3 regions of the Streptomyces sp. NPDC058198 genome follow, and region 1 is predicted to be linked to each of the others. Evidence: riboswitches for the same ligand, from Rfam matches in the RefSeq annotation. Region 1 holds a riboswitch; each other region holds the start of a gene.

What was found. A riboswitch is a leader RNA that binds a small molecule or an ion and turns the genes downstream of it on or off. The one in region 1 is predicted to bind cyclic di-AMP.
Region 2: another riboswitch for cyclic di-AMP. It lies ahead of ACFVWW_RS08115 (M23 family metallopeptidase); the one in region 1 lies ahead of ACFVWW_RS31720 (transglycosylase SLT domain-containing protein).
Region 3: another riboswitch for cyclic di-AMP. It lies ahead of ACFVWW_RS04790 (peptidoglycan DD-metalloendopeptidase family protein); the one in region 1 lies ahead of ACFVWW_RS31720 (transglycosylase SLT domain-containing protein).

The regions. Positions count from the first base shown of each region.
Region 1 covers NZ_JBHVVP010000016.1:96,139-101,200, forward strand. The annotation lists gene ACFVWW_RS31710 (phosphoesterase) at 1-844, shown strand, start outside; gene ACFVWW_RS31715 (M14 family metallopeptidase) at 1,046-2,386, shown strand; cyclic di-AMP (ydaO/yuaA leader) riboswitch at 2,725-2,911, shown strand; gene ACFVWW_RS31720 (transglycosylase SLT domain-containing protein) at 2,916-3,737, shown strand; gene ACFVWW_RS31725 (SDR family NAD(P)-dependent oxidoreductase) at 3,821-4,570, opposite strand; gene ACFVWW_RS31730 (hypothetical protein) at 4,739-4,942, shown strand; gene ACFVWW_RS31735 (hypothetical protein) at 4,969-5,062, shown strand, end outside.
Region 2 covers NZ_JBHVVP010000001.1:1,841,716-1,846,777, forward strand. The annotation lists gene ACFVWW_RS08100 (GNAT family N-acetyltransferase) at 1-494, opposite strand, end outside; gene ACFVWW_RS08105 (HPr family phosphocarrier protein) at 682-963, shown strand; gene ACFVWW_RS08110 (GntR family transcriptional regulator) at 1,116-1,805, opposite strand; gene ACFVWW_RS08115 (M23 family metallopeptidase) at 2,008-2,781, opposite strand; cyclic di-AMP (ydaO/yuaA leader) riboswitch at 2,794-2,964, opposite strand; gene ACFVWW_RS08120 (M16 family metallopeptidase) at 3,148-4,530, opposite strand; gene ACFVWW_RS08125 (M16 family metallopeptidase) at 4,548-5,062, opposite strand, start outside.
Region 3 covers NZ_JBHVVP010000001.1:1,056,733-1,061,794, reverse strand. The annotation lists gene ACFVWW_RS04810 (aspartate aminotransferase family protein) at 1-589, shown strand, start outside; gene ACFVWW_RS04805 (helix-turn-helix domain-containing protein) at 676-1,299, shown strand; gene ACFVWW_RS04800 (DUF6126 family protein) at 1,324-1,515, shown strand; gene ACFVWW_RS04795 (tyrosine-protein phosphatase) at 1,559-2,371, opposite strand; cyclic di-AMP (ydaO/yuaA leader) riboswitch at 2,814-2,973, shown strand; gene ACFVWW_RS04790 (peptidoglycan DD-metalloendopeptidase family protein) at 2,978-3,880, shown strand; gene ACFVWW_RS04785 (SGNH/GDSL hydrolase family protein) at 4,051-4,875, shown strand; gene ACFVWW_RS04780 (STM4011 family radical SAM protein) at 4,901-5,062, opposite strand, start outside.

The DNA.
Region 1 (5,062 bases):
ACGGTCGGCGACCGGCCTCGGTGTCTACGGGCAGGACACCCCGCGGGAGTTCCGTAACGGCAACAACGCCGCACCGGAGATCTACATCGGCTTCGAGGGGGCTCCCGGTCACCAGGCCGGCCCGCTCAACGGCGGCGCGCGCGGCGGGTACGGAAGCTACCCGACCCACGGCGGCTTCGACCAGATGACGGCTCGCGTCGGCGGGCTGTGGGACTCCCTGCTCGGCGAAGGCCGACGGTGGTGGATCACCGCGACGTCGGACTCGCACGTGCACTGGACGCGCGGCGGCTCGGACTTCTGGCCGGGCGAGTACAGCAAGACGCATGTGCTGGCCAGGCAGGACTACGCCGACATCATGGACGGACTCCGCAACGGGCGGATCTGGGTCGGGACCGGGGATCTGATCACCAGTCTCGACCTCACCGCCAGCAACCGGGGCAGCGACGCCGCCATGGGCGAGACCCTGACCGTGAGCCGCCGCAACCGCACCGATGTCGACATCGAGATCAAGTTCCGGCCGCTGGAGGGCAAGAACGCCAACGGTGACCGTCCGGAGGTCCGGCGCGTCGACCTGATCGTGGGCCAGGTCACCGGCCCGAGCGCCAGCCTCGACACCGACACCAACCCGACCACGAAGGTGGTGGCCCGGTTCGGTCCGCGCGACTGGCGCAAGCAGGGGAAGGAGTACGTCATCCGGCACACCCTGCGCAATGTGGAAAGTGACCTCTACGCCCGCGTGCGCGGTACGAGCACGGACGAGGTCGAGCCGCTCGCCGACGGGCAGGAGAGCCCCTGGGACGATCTGTGGTTCTACTCGAACCCGGTCTTCGTCCAGGTCCGCTAGTGCCGCGACGGAGCAAATGTTGCTGGGAGGAGCACTAGGTCCTGTGGGGGCCGGTTCCGTTGCCGCGCGGCGGCGGAACCGGCCCGGGGCGGCGGGGCCCCCGCGATGGCCGAACAGCGCTTCTTGACGGGTGCATGCCAGGGTCTCACGATGCGTCGCATGGGGACGCCTCTCCGGACTCCCCCCGCTACAGGAGAGACCATGCGACTACGCATCCACCGCAGAAGGTCCGCCACCCTCACGGCGTTACTGGCTCTCGCGGTCGCGGCGCCGCTCACCGCCGCCGCGACCTCCCCGAGTACGCCCGCCGCGACCGCCCTCGCGTCGGCCGCCACTGCCGAGGAGGTGATCCGGCAGTACGAGATCCACGGCCCGGCCACCGCCGCCGATCGCACCGCCCTCGTCGCGACCGGCGTATCGATCGACGAGGCCGACGATCACTCGGTCGTCGTCAGCGCCAACGCCGAGCAGTCCACGCGCCTTCGCGCCCTCGGCTACCGGCTCACCGTGCTGCCCGCGCCGCCCGCACGGACCGACGGACTGGCCGTCGCCCCCATGGACTTTCCGCCCGCCGACTCCCGCTATCACACCTACGCGGAGATGAACGCGGAGATCGACCAGCGCATTCAGCAGTATCCGAATCTCATGTCCAAACGTGTCATCGGCAAGACCTATGAGGGCCGGGACATCATCGCCGTCAAGGTGAGCGACAACGTCGCGTCGGACGAGAACGAGCCCGAGGTCCTTTTCACCCACCACCAGCATGCGCGCGAACATCTCACGGTGGAGATGGCGCTGTATCTGCTGCGTGAGATGGGCGCGGGATACGGCTCCGACTCGCGTATCACGAACGCCGTCAACAACCGTGAGATATGGATCGTGCCGGACCTCAACCCGGACGGCGGAGAGTACGACATCGCCTCCGGCGCGTACCGCAGCTGGCGCAAGAACCGTCAGCCCAACTCCGGCTCCTCGTACGTCGGTACCGACCTCAACCGTAACTGGAACTTCAAATGGGGCTGCTGCGGCGGCTCCTCCGGCTCCGCGAGCTCCGAGACCTACCGCGGCCGGGCCGCCGAGTCCGCCCCCGAGGTGAAGGTCGTCGCCGACTTCGTCCGCTCGCGGGTCGTCGGCGGCAAGCAGCAGATCAAGGCGGCCATCGACTTCCATACGTACAGCGAGCTGGTCCTCTGGCCGTTCGGCTGGACCAACGCCGACACCGCGCCCGGCCTGACCCAGGACGACCGTGACGCCTTCGCCGCCGTCGGCAGGAAGATGGCCGCGAGCAACGGGTACACGCCCGAGCAGTCCAGTGACCTGTACATCACCGACGGCTCGATCGACGACTGGCTGTGGGGCAACCAGAAGGTCTTCAGCTACACCTTCGAGATGTACCCGAGCTCCGGTGGCGGCGGCTTCTATCCGCCCGACGAGGTGATCGAGCGTGAGACCAGCCGGAACCGCGACGCGGTGCTCCAGCTGATCGAGAACGCCGACTGCATGTACCGGTCGATCGGCAAGGAGCAGCAGTACTGCGCGTGATCCCGCGCGTGGACCGCCGCGGCAGGGCCTCGTCCGCCGTGCCGCGGCTTTCTGCGGCGGCCGGGCGGTTTGGGCTAGTTTCTCCTCGTCAAGAGCGGCCTATAAGGGCGATTTGTCGGTGTTCTGCGTGGTGGCTCTGTTGTGGCCGTGATGTGTGTCACCTCTGTGGTGCGCCGTGCTTCCCGCTTCCTTCTCCATTTCCCTGTCAGGGAAGGAAAGTTGAGTTCCCCGGCATCGGATGAATAGCCGGATCTTTCCCGGCTGGATTCGAAAAGGGGATTGCGTTGCGAATTCGGGACTTGTTTCGCCCGGGCGGTCTCGCTTACGTTCGCGTCAATCCGGATGGACTGCCGAATCCTGCCGCCATCCGGAAACCGAGTCCACTCACGTACGGCAGGAGCGGGGGAACCAGGTAAGTCGCCGATCCGAAATCCGGACCGGCTTGGGGTGAAGCCGCATTCCACCGCGGCCGGGCAGCTCCAGCCCGAACCCGACAGCTCACCTCGCAGGCGACGGAGAGGAATGCGTCATGCCCGCACATGCAAAGCACCGTCGTCCCAGAACCAGCCCGCTCGCTCGACGCCTCGTCGCCGCGGGCACGGGTGGGGCGGCACTCGCCCTCCCGTTGGTGGCGGCGACAACCGCCGGCGCCGCGCCGTCGGCCCACCGTGTCACCGCGGAAGCGGACCCGGCGACTGCTGTCGCCGCTCAGAAGGACACCTCCGTGACCTACGTCGTCGTCGCGGGTGACTCCCTGTCCAAGATCGCCCGCGCCCATTCCGTGAGCGGCGGCTGGCAGAAGCTGTATCAGGACAACCGGCGGACCATCGGCGACAACCCGTCGCTGATTCGTCCCGGCCTCAAGCTGACGCTCGGTGGGAAGGCGGAGTCGCGGACGGCGACCACGTCCGCCGCGCCGGCGGTCGCCGCGAGCGCACCGGTCGGTGCGAGTAGCGCCACCGTCCCGGCAGTCGCGACGGAGGCAGTCGCGCCGGCGGAGGTCGCGACCGAGGCAGTCGCACCGGCGTACACCAACGATCTGGACGGCTGGATAAAGGAGTCGCTGGACGTCATGGCCGCGCAAGGCATTCCCGGCAGCTACGACGGCATCTACCGGAACATCATGCGTGAGTCTTCGGGCAACCCGCTGGCCATCAACAACTGGGACTCCAACGCCGCGGCCGGAACGCCGTCCAAGGGGCTGCTGCAGGTGATCGACCCGACGTTCCAGGCCTATCACGTGCCCGGTACGTCGATGGACAGTTACGACCCGGTGGCCAACATCACCGCCGCGTGCAACTACGCCGCCGACCGGTACGGCTCGATCGACAATGTGAACGGTCCTTACTGACCTACCGGCGCAGCACATTCCCCTACTCGGCCCCGGGTAGGGGAATGTGCTGTGCCGGTAGGTCGCCGGTGCCGGTCCGGTCCTCAGGCGGCGGTCAAGCCGCCGTCGAGGAAGACGGTCTGGCCGGTCATGAAGCCGGCGTGGTCGGAGCTGAGGAAGGCGATGGCCTCGGCGATCTCGTCCGGATCGCCCGCCCGGCCGAGAGGGACGGTGGCGACGAACGAACTCTTCGTCTCGTCGCTGCGGCCTATGAACCGGTCGAGCATCTCGGTCTGTACGGGGCCGGGGCCGACGGCGTTGACGCGCACGCCGAAGGCGGCGGCTTCCAGCGCGGCGGACCGGGTCAGGCCGATGACCGCGTGCTTGCTGGCGACGTAGAGCGCGCCGTTGGGGTAGCCCCTTTCGCCGAAGACGGAGCTGACGTTGACGATGGCGCCGGATCCCTGCGCCCGCATGGCCAGCAGCTCGTGCTTCATGCTCAGCAGAGTGCCGAGTACGTTCGTGTCGAAGGTCGCGGCGTATGTCTCCGGGGTCAGGTCGGTGATCGCGCTGAACTCGCCTTCGGTCCCGGCGTTGTTGACGGCGATGTCGAGGCGGCCGAAGCGCTCGATGGTTCCGTCGACGAGTGTCTTCAGGTCGTCGTCATGGCGCACATCGGCGCGTATGAACTCCGCCTCGCCGCCCAGCTTGCGCAGTTCTTCGGCGAGGGCGAGGCCGGCTTCCTCGTGCCGTCCGGAGACGACGATATGCGCTCCGGCCGCCGCGAACGTGGTGGCTGTCGCGCGGCCGATGCCGGTCAGGGCTCCGGTGATGAGAACGACGGGAGTGGTCATGGCTGACAATTCCTTCTCGGATCGGATGTGCCTCTGCTTCTCGGATCGGGTGCCGGCCGTCGAGCCACCGCGTTCGGCGTCGCGTCCGCAGACGATCACATGGGCGCCGCGCTCTGCCGCACACCTCGTAAAAGCGATAACCAATGAAAACCGACCATTAATCCCAAAATGGACAGAGAAGTCATCGCGGCGTCGTCCGGACCGGGAGAAAACCGGATGGAGACGGCCTGGCGGGACGCGGCTCTCGGCTGGGCAGCGGAGCGCGAGCTTGCCGCCCCCGGGCTGCGGGAAACAGGGCAGTGGAAGGTCCGTCTGCGGCCGTGGGACGCCGACCGTGGCTGGGCGCTGCTTCCGGACGGGGGCGTTGCGTGAGCTGCGGCCCCGGCTCGTGGACTGGTGTGAGGAGCTCGCGGGCGCGGGCGTCGCGGACTCGCTCGGCCCGCGAGCGGTACGGGCCCGAGGTGCTGTCCCGGCTGCGGGACGCCTACCTGG
Region 2 (5,062 bases), on a different contig from region 1:
CCGGCGTCCCGGAACACCTTGATCATCTTGTTGTTGGCGGGCAGCACCTCGGCGGCGAAGCGCCGGATACCCCGCTCCCGGGCGACCGCCGCGATGTGTTCCAGGAGGGCGGAGGCGATACCGCGCCCCTGGTGGGCGTCCTGGACGAGGAAGGCGACCTCGGCCTCGTCGGCGGGCGTGGAGGCCGGCCGGCCGCGTCCGTCGATCCGGTCGTAGCGCACGGTGGCGATGAACTCCCCGCCCACCGTCACCGCGAGCCCCACCCGGTCCACGTAGTCGTGGTGGGTGAACCGGTGGACGTCCTTGTCGGAGAGCCGCGGGTAGGGGGCGAAGAACCGGTAGTACTTCGACTCGTCCGAGACCTGCTCGTAGAAGCTGACCAGCCGCTCGGCGTCCCCGGTGGTGATGGGCCTGATCCGGGCGGTGCCTCCGTCACGCAGCACCACGTCTGCTTCCCAGTGACCGGGGTACGCGTGGTCCGGCGGGGTCTCCATGACCCAAGCCTACGGCGCGGGCCCCTGGCGCACGCGCGGGTCGCGGCGGTGGATGCGCCAGGCCACTCTGAGGCACTCTGGGGGAGCCGATCGGCGGCCGGACAGGGGTCCGGGGTCAGCAGGAACGTACTCCGCGGCACATGAGAGACTGGTCTAGACAACATCATGAGACTTGAAGGGCAACACCATGGCTGAGCGCCGCGTCAACGTCGGCTGGGCCGAGGGCCTGCACGCCCGCCCCGCCTCCATCTTCGTCCGTGCCGCCACGGCCACCGGCGTCGCCGTGACGATCGCGAAGGCCGACGGCAACCCGGTCAACGCCGCGTCCATGCTCGCGGTGCTCGGCCTGGGCGCGCAGGGCGGCGAGGAGATCGTGCTCGCTTCCGAGGCGGACGGCGCCGATGTCGCTCTGGACCGGCTGGCGAGGCTGGTCGCCGAAGGGCTGGACGAGCTTCCCGAGACCGTCTGACGCCGATTTCCCCGGTCGGCCGGGCCCGTACGGAACATTTCCATGACAGAGCTGCGGTGCGCTGAATTCAGCCCACCGCGGCTCTGTTTATTTCGTGCGGGCAGCAGAAAACAGGTCCTGCGGAATTCTCTTCTTTGTATACGGCCCGATTGTTAAGTGCGGGCACTCGCGGTGTTTACATCATGTTGCGAAGCCCTCATCTTTTCCCGGCCGCGCTCGGGGCGCCGCAGCCGGTGCACCCCCGCGGTCCGCTCCGCGTGCAGCGCCGTCAGCGCCCGGGCGCGCTCCGCGTCGCCGCGCGCCACCGCGTCCACGATCGCGCCGTGCTCCGCCCAGGACTCCACGGGATGGGCGGGCTGCTCGACGGTGTACATCCAGGCGATCTTGTGTCTCAGCTGGGTGAGCGGAGCGGTGAGCGCGGGGCTCCCCGAGGCCTGGGCGAGGGTCTCGTGGAACCAGGCGCCGAGCGAGCGCAGATCCTCGCCCTGGCCCCGGCGGGCCCGCTCCTGGCCCAGCCTGACCAGGCCGCGGAGCACCTTGAGATGGGCTTCCGTACGACGCTGGGCGGCGCGCGCCGCACCCAGCGGTTCCAGCAGCAGCCGCACATCGAGGAGATCCGCCGCCTCCTGGTCCGAGGGCTCGGCCACACACGCGCCGACATGGCGGCGGGTCGTCACGAAGCCCTCCGACTCCAGGGTGCGCAGGGCTTCGCGCACCGGGACGCGGGAGACCCCGTAGCGCCGCGCGAGCTGTTCCTCGGTGAGCCGGCCGCCCCGCTCGAATACGCCGGAGATGATGTCGTCACGGATCGCTGTGCATACCGAGTGCGCGGGAATGCGCATGTTCAAACCTCCGCTTTAATCCGCGCGAAACGCTGCCGATCGACACCTGTTCCGTGACTCTATTGCAATGCACGCGAATTTCCGATGGGTGCCCGGAATCGTTGGATATCTCTTGGCCGCGGCAGCCGGGCGGACGCGGAAGGCCCCGGCGGGGAGCCGGGGCCTTCGGGCGGACGGAGCGGGACCGGAGCGGTCCGGACGGTCAGAGGCTCACGCCGTGCGCGCGCAGATACGCGACGGGGTCGATGTCGGAGCCGTAGTCCGGGCTCGTCCGGGCCTCGAAGTGGAGGTGCGGTCCGGTGACGTTGCCGGTCGCGCCGGACCGGCCGATCCGCTGCCCGGGGGTGACGGACTGGCCGACCGAGACGCCGACCGAGGCGAGATGGCCGTACTGCGTGTACGTGCCGTCGTTCATCCGGAGGACGATGTTGTTGCCGTACGAGCCGCCCCAGCCGGCCTCGACGACGGTGCCCGTGCCCACGGCCACGACCGAACTGCCGGTCGCGGCGCGGAAGTCGATGCCCGAGTGGCTGCCGGAGGACCACAGGGAGCCGCCGGACTGGTAGCCGGTGGTGACGTACGAGCCGGCGAGGGGGAGCCGGAAGGAGTTGAGGCGCTTGCGCTCGGCGGCGCGGGCGGCGCGCTCCTCCGCCTCGCGGATCTCCTTGGCCCTGGCTTCCGCCTTGGCCTTCGCCGCGGCCCTGGCGTCGGCTTCCGCCCTGGCCAGGGCGGCGGCCCGGTGCTGCGCCTCGGCCTGGGCCTCGATCACTCCGGCGAGGGAGTCGTCGATGACGATGGCCCGGTCCTGGCCGCCCTGGCGGCCTGACGGGACGTCCGTACCGGCGGCGTGCGCCGGGGCGGCCAGAGTGCCGATGACGCCGGTGGCGGTGAGGGTCGCGAACCCTGCGATACGCGCGCCCCTGCGGGTCGTTCGGCTCCGGGCACGATGCTTCCCGGTGGCACGGGTGAACGCCATGAAGTGGCTGGTCCTTTCCTTCCTTCTCGCCTACCGGGTTAGCTGACGGGTTCGGAGCAGGAAGGTCTCCTACGGACTCCTCCGCACGGGTGAGCGCGAAGGTGTCCGATTCACCCCAGGGACTGCGTGTGGGTCCCCGGCTCCCCAGGCTCGCGCCTGACGGGGACTCGGCGATGGCTGCCCGATGCCGCGAATACGGCGTAACTGGCGAACAGCCGGACCGACGCTAAGCGGGCCGTCTTTCAATCACCAAACAGACAGGCCCCTTTGTAGCGCACACCACAGGGCAGATAGGCAATCTCTCCAATAAAAGGGACATAAGAGAGCCCCGGCGACGGCGTCGCCGGGGCTCCTCTCACGGCGGGATCAGCCGGTGACCACCGTCACGTCACCGATGCCCAGAGCCGCGACCGGCTCCTTGATCTGCGCGGCGTCCCCGACAAGAACCGTGACGAGCCGGTCCACCGGGAAGGCGTTGACCGCGGCCGCCGTCGCCTCGACGGTGCCGGTCTCGGCCAGCCGCGCGTACAACTGCGCCTGGAAGTCGTCCGGGAGGAACTGCTCGACCTGGTCGGCCAGCGTGCCCGCGACGGACGCCGCCGTCTCGTACTTCAGCGGTGCGACGCCCACCAGATTCTGGACGGCCACGTCGCGCTCGGCGTCGGTGAGGCCCTCCGCCGCGAGGGTGCGCAGCACCTTCCAGAGGTCCTCCAGCGCCGGGCCCGTGGACGCGGTGTCCACGGAGCCGCTGATGGCGAGCATCGCGGCGCCCGTCGCCCCGCCCGGGGCGGACGGCGCCGAGGAGCGCAGCACCTGGCCGAAGGACCGCACGCCGTAGGTGTAGCCCTTCTCCTCGCGCAGCACCCGGTCGAGCCGGGAGGTGAGGGTGCCGCCCAGGCAGTACGTGCCCAGCACCTGGGCCGGCCAGACCCGGTCGTGCCGGTCGGCGCCGATACGGCCGATCAGCAGCTGGGTCTGTACCGCGCCCGGCCGGTCCACGATCACCACACGGCCCGTGTCGTCGGCGGTGATGGGCGGCACCGGACGGGGAGCGGCGGTGTTGCCGGCCCAGTCGCCGAGGGTGTCGGCGAGCACCGCGTCCAGATCGACCCCGGTGAGGTCACCGACGACCACCGCGGTGGCCGTGGCGGGGCGTACGTGCGCCTCGTAGAAGGAACGCACGCCCGCGGCGTCGATCCGCTCCACCGTCTCCTCGGTGCCCTGGCGCGGCCGGGACATGCGCGAGGAGGCGGGGAACAGCTCCTTGGAGAGCTGCTTGGCGGCGCGGCGGCCCGGGTTGGCGGTCTCGTGCGGGATCTCGTCGAGCCGGTTGCGTACCAGCCGCTCGACCTCGCTGTCCGCGAAGGCGGGGGCGCGCAGCGCCTCGGCGAGCAGCCCGAGCGCCTTGGGCAGCCGGGAGACGGGGACCTCCAGGGAGATCCGTACGCCCGGGTGGTCGGCGTGCGCGTCGAGCGTGGCGCCGCAGCGCTCCAGCTCGGCCGCGAACTCCTCGGCGCTGCGCTTGTCGGTGCCTTCGGAGAAGGCGCGCGCCATGATCGTGGCGATACCGTCGAGCCCCTCGGGCTCGGCGTCCAGCGGGGCGTCGAGATTGATCTCGACGGCCACCACCTGCTGGCCGGGGCGGTGGCAGCGCAGCACCGTCAGGCCGTTGGGCAGCGCCCCGCGCTCGGGGGCCGGGAAGGCCCAGGGCCTGGCCTCGCCGGCGGTCGGCTGCGGGTGGAAGTCCATGGTCACGGCAGCGTCGGTCACTGGTCCGCCCCCTCGTGCTCGTCGGTCTCGTCGGCGGCCGTGTCCTCGGCGGTCACCGGTTCGTACACCAGCACCGCCCTGTTGTCCGGGCGCAGCCGCGCCGCGGCGACCGCCCGCACCTCGTCCGCGGTGATGTCCAGCACGCGCGTCACGGCGCTCAGCGCCAGCTGCGGGTCACCGAACAGCACGGCGAACCTGCACAGTTCGTCGGCGCGGCCCGCGACGGTGCCGAGCCGGTCGAGCCACTCGCGCTCCAACTGGGCCTGCGCCCGCTCCATCTCCTCCGCGGTCGGGCCCTCGGCGGCGAGGCGGGCCAGCTCCTCGTCGACCGCGGCCTCGATCTGCGGGACCTCGACGCCACCGGACGTCTTCACGTCCAGCCAGCCGAGCGAGGGTGCGCCGGCCAGCCGCAGCAGCCCGAAGCCCGCGGCGACCGCGGTCCGGTCCCGGCGCACCAGACGGTTGTGCAGGCGGGAGGACTCGCCGCCGCCGAGGACGGTGAGCGCCAGGT
Region 3 (5,062 bases), on a different contig from region 1:
GGCGCTCTCCGGCGGCTATGTGCCCGTCGGCGCGACCCTCGGCAAGGACTGGATCTTCAAGAAGGTCTACTCCTCGATGGACCGGGTGCTGGTCCACTCGGCGAGCTTCGGATCCAATGCGCAGGCCATGGCGGCGGGCCTGGCCGTGCTGTCGGTGATGGAGGACGACAAGATCGTCGCCAACGCGCGGGCGACCGGCGATCTGCTCAGATCACGGCTGGCCGCGCTCGTCGGCCGCTACGAGCTGCTGCACGAGGTACGGGGCCGGGGCCTGATGATCGGCATCGAGTTCGGCCGGCCGACCTCGATCAAGCTGCGCAGCCGCTGGACCATGCTGCAGGCGGCCCGCAAGGGACTCTTCGCGCAGATGGTGGTCGTGCCGCTGCTCCAGAAGCACCGCATCCTCACCCAGGTCTCCGGCGACCATCTGGAAGTGATCAAGCTGATTCCGCCGCTGACCATCGGCGAACGCGAGGTGGAGCGCTTCGTGGACGCCTTCACGGCGGTGATGGACGACGCCCATGGCGGTGGCGGACTGATGTGGGACTTCGGCAGGACACTGGTGAAGCAGGCCGTCGCCAACCGGTAGGACGCGGGTTCGCACGCGGTGGACGCCGCATTTGCCTCCGGGGCAAGAAAGTTGCCCCGGAGGAAATATTTTGGCCCAATGGAGGGATGAGCACTCCTCCCACCGGAGAGCCGACGGGCGAGCTGCCCGACGAGCTCCCCGATGTCGCGCCACGCCTGCGCGAGCTGCGCCGTGGCCGCCGCCTCACCCTGGAGACCGCCGCCGGGCGGGCGGGGCTGTCCCCCGCCCATCTCTCCCGGCTGGAGACGGGCCGCCGGCAGCCCTCCCTGCCCATGCTGCTGGCCCTGGCCCGTATCTACGGGACGACCGTCTCCGAGCTGCTCGGGGAGATCCCGCCGGAGCGCGACCCCATCGTCCGCGCCGGCCGGACGGAGCCCGTGGAGGCGGACGGCTGGACGTACCACCAGGCGGGCGGCTCGGGCCGGGCCATGCAGCCGCTGCGCGTCCAGGTGCCGTACGGGGCGCAGGGTGACCTCGTCCGCGTACACCCGGGGGAGGAGTGGCTCTATGTCCTCGAAGGACGGCTGCGGCTGAGCCTCGGGGACGCCGTGCATGTACTCGGCCCGGGGGACAGCGCGCACTTCGACTCGCTCACACCGCACCGGATCGCGGCCGCCGGGCCCGCCGGGACCGAGCTGCTCTTCGTCCATACCCTGCTGCAGAGCCCCGCCGCCGAGCTGTGCCTCGGTGGCGGGGCCCATCGCCGCTGACCTGCCAGAGAAAGGCCAGTCACCATGTCAGAGAATCCAGCCGGGAACCCGGCCGCGACGCCTGCCGAGCCGGAAGCCCGGCCGGCGCGCGTCGCGCATGAGGAGAAGTCGTTCCCCCGGGGGCTGGTGATCCGGCTCTTCGCCTATCTGGTGGCCGGCCATCTCTTCGCGGGCTTCCTCTATCTGCTCTTCGAACTGGGAGCGCGCGGGCAGTAGGGGCGGCGGCGAGGGCCGGGGCGGCCGGTCCGCCGCCGCGCGGTCAGCTCTCGTCGAGGAGGCGGGCGCGCAGCCGCTCGCGGGTCTCGGGGGCGAGGCCGAGGCCCTCGGTGAGATAGCGGTCGGTGGTGCCCCAGGTCTTCCCGATGGTCTCGAAGGCCGCGGCGAGATATTCGGCGCGGGCGTCGAAGAGCGGGCTGAGCAGCTCCATCACCTCGGGGGACTTGCCGGCGGGAGAGTTGTCGCTGCGGCGTACGAGATAACGGCGGTGCGGGTCGTTCGACTTCAGATAGTCGGCCTCGATCGCCTCGGGCTCGACCCCGACCGCGAGCAGGGACACGGCGATGGAGAGACCGGCCCGGTCCTTGCCCGCCGCGCAGTGCATCAGCGCCGGGACGCTTTCCTCGGCGAGGGCGTGCAGCACCCGGCTGTGCTCGGCGACGCGGTCCGTGATGATCGCCCGGTACGAGTTGATCATCCGGTCCGCGGCCTTGCCGTCCGACAGGAGCGAGCGCAGCTGGTCGAGATCACCGTCCCGGACCATCTTCCAGAACTCGGCGCCGTCGGTCGGGTCGGTGAGCGGAATGTTCACATTTCGCACCCCGGCCAGCTCCACGTCCACGCCGTCGAGCTTGAGGTCGGCGGCATTGCGGAAGTCGAAGACCGTGTGCAGGCCGAGGGAGGAGAGGAAGGCGGCGTCGGCCGCGGTGGCGTTGGCGAGATGGCCGCTGCGGAAGAGCCGTCCGTACCGAACCCGTCGGCCGTCCGTGGTCGGCAGCCCGCCCACGTCACGGAAGTTGCGCACTCCGGACAGCTCGGGCTCGGTCGACGGGACCTGCGGCAGCTGCTGCGTCACGGCCTGCTCCTCCGTGTCTGCCGTCGGCGCTGCTCGCCGACGATGTCGACTCCTGACCCTACGACATCTGTTCGCACGGCAATCAGTTCGACCGCACGGGATGCAGATTGACATTATTCGGACATCACGCACAGGTTGATATCGCCCAAATCATCATCTGTCCGTATTGAGATATTTAGCCCAAGATGCCCCGGTCGAGGGGGAGATGGGCCTCGACCAGTGAGCAGGATCATATCCGTGACGTTGCGTGGCTGTACCAAGAAACGGAATTGCTGCCTCACATGGAATCCGAAGATCGGTAATCCACGCAGGGTGACCGGAATTCCCGGGTGATATCGAAGCGGGTGTCATCGGCGGAAATCAGAGGGCTTGTTCAGGCCGTCCCGACTCGCCTACGTTCACCCTCAATCCGAGCGGAACGCCAAATCCTGCCGCCGCTCGGAATTCGCACTCACCCATCCACGCGTGGCAGGAGCGGGGAACCCAGGTAGTACGCCGGCCCTTAGGCCAGGACCGGCTTGGGGTGAAGTCGCGCAGCACGCGCGGCCGGGCATCTCCAGCCCGAACCCGACAGCTTACCTCGCAGGCGCCGGAGAGGAATTCGTCATGCCCGGTAAGCATCGCCGTCCCAAGTCCAACCCGATTGCCCGCGGATTCATCGTTGCCGGCGCGGGCGGGGCCGCCCTCGCGCTTCCGCTCATGGGCGCCACCGGTGCGCACGCCGCCGAGAAGGCCGCGCCGCAGTCCGCCTCCGTCGCGCACACGGCCCAGAGCCTGTCCGCCTCCGCCAAGTCCCCGAGGCTCTACACCGTGGTCGCCGGCGACTATCTGTCCAAGATCGCCCGCGACCACAAGGTCCGCGGCGGCTGGCACAAGCTGTACAAGGACAACCGCAAGGCGATCGGCGCCGACCCGTCGCTGATCCACCCCGGCCTGCGGCTCACCCTCGGCGCCAAGGCCGGAGCCGCCCACTCCGCGACCCCGGCCACGACCTCCAGCAAGCCCACGAAGCCCGCGGAGCCGTCCGAGGAGCCCTCGGAGCCGTCCACCGTCACGGAGCCCACCGCCCCGGCCACCGAGACCCCCGTGCCGAGCAGCGATGCCGGCTTCACCCTGCCCATCGACGGCGGGCAGCCCAGCACGCCGTACCACGCCTCCGGCAGCAGCTGGTCCAGCGGCTACCACACCGGTGTGGACTTCTCGGCCTCCACCGGCACCGTGGTGAAGGCGGTCGGCGCGGGCACCGTCGTGACGGCCGGCTGGGGCGGCTCGTACGGCAACCAGGTCGTCATCCAGCACAGCGACGGCCACTACTCGCAGTACGGCCACATGTCCTCCCTCTCCGTCTCCGCCGGCCAGACCGTCAGCGAGGGCCAGCAGATCGGGCTCTCCGGCGCCACCGGCAATGTCACAGGACCGCACCTGCACTTCGAGATCAGGACCGGCCCGGAGTACGGCTCGGACATCGACCCGCTGGAATTCCTCCGTCAGCACGGCGTCTCCATCTGATCGGTGAAGCCCTGATATGGCATCACCTCCGCCCGGCACCCGGAGTGCCGGGCGGAGATCATTTCGCGTATTCCCGCTTGGGTGAATCTTGACCGATGGCATATCTCACCCACCGTCAACTCCTTCTTACGGTCGCGTAGGTCACATCCACGGGTGAAAGATGTGCTGCTGTGGCAGACGATTCGAGATCAAGAAGAAGAGGCGTATTCGGGTCGTACACGGCGATCGGTGACAGCTTCACGGAAGGCGTGGGAGATCCGGGGCCCGACGGGCTGTATGTCGGCTGGGCGGACCGCCTCGCGGTTCTGCTCGCGGACCAGCTTCCGGTCTCCGGCGAGACGGCGGACGCCGTGCACGGTGATTTCCGGTACGCCAATCTCGCCGTACGCGGCCGGCTGCTGGACCAGATCGTCGACGAGCAGATACCGCGCGCGAAGGAACTCGGCCCGGACCTGGTGACCTTCTGCGCCGGAGGCAACGACATCATCCGGCCCGGCACCGACCCCGACGATGTCGCCGAGCGCTTCGAACGCGCCGTCGCCGACCTCACCGGCGCCGTGGGCACCGTCATGGTGACCACCGGCTTCGACACCCGGGGCGTCCCCGTGCTGCGCCATCTGCGCGGCAAGATCGCCACGTACACCGCTCATGTACGGTCCATCGCCGACCGCTACGACTGTCCCGTGCTCGACCTCTGGTCCCTCAAGTCCGTCCAGGACAGGCGGGCCTGGGACGGGGACCGGCTGCATCTGTCACCCGAGGGACACACCCGTGTCGCCCTGCGCGCCGCACAGGTGCTCGGCCTCGACGTGCCCGCAGACCCGGACCAGGTGTGGCCGCCGCAGCAGCCGCGCGGCACGTTCGAGGTGCGGCGCGACAACATCCACTGGGCACGGGAGTATCTGGTGCCCTGGATCGGGCGCCGGCTGCGCGGCGTCTCCTCCGGGGACCATGTCGCGGCCAAACGGCCCGATCTGCTGCCGCTGAAGCACTGACGGCGGGGGTGTGCCGGGCGCCGCGCTACGCCCCCGCCGGGATCCGCTCCAGTACCCCGCCCGCGAAGACGTCGTACAACGGCAGCGTCTCCAGATGCACATAGCCGATATGACAGTCGCACACAGCCAGCGGGCAGGCCCGAGGGCCGAGCGCCCGCCGGTACGACCCGTCGTAGAGATTGCCCAG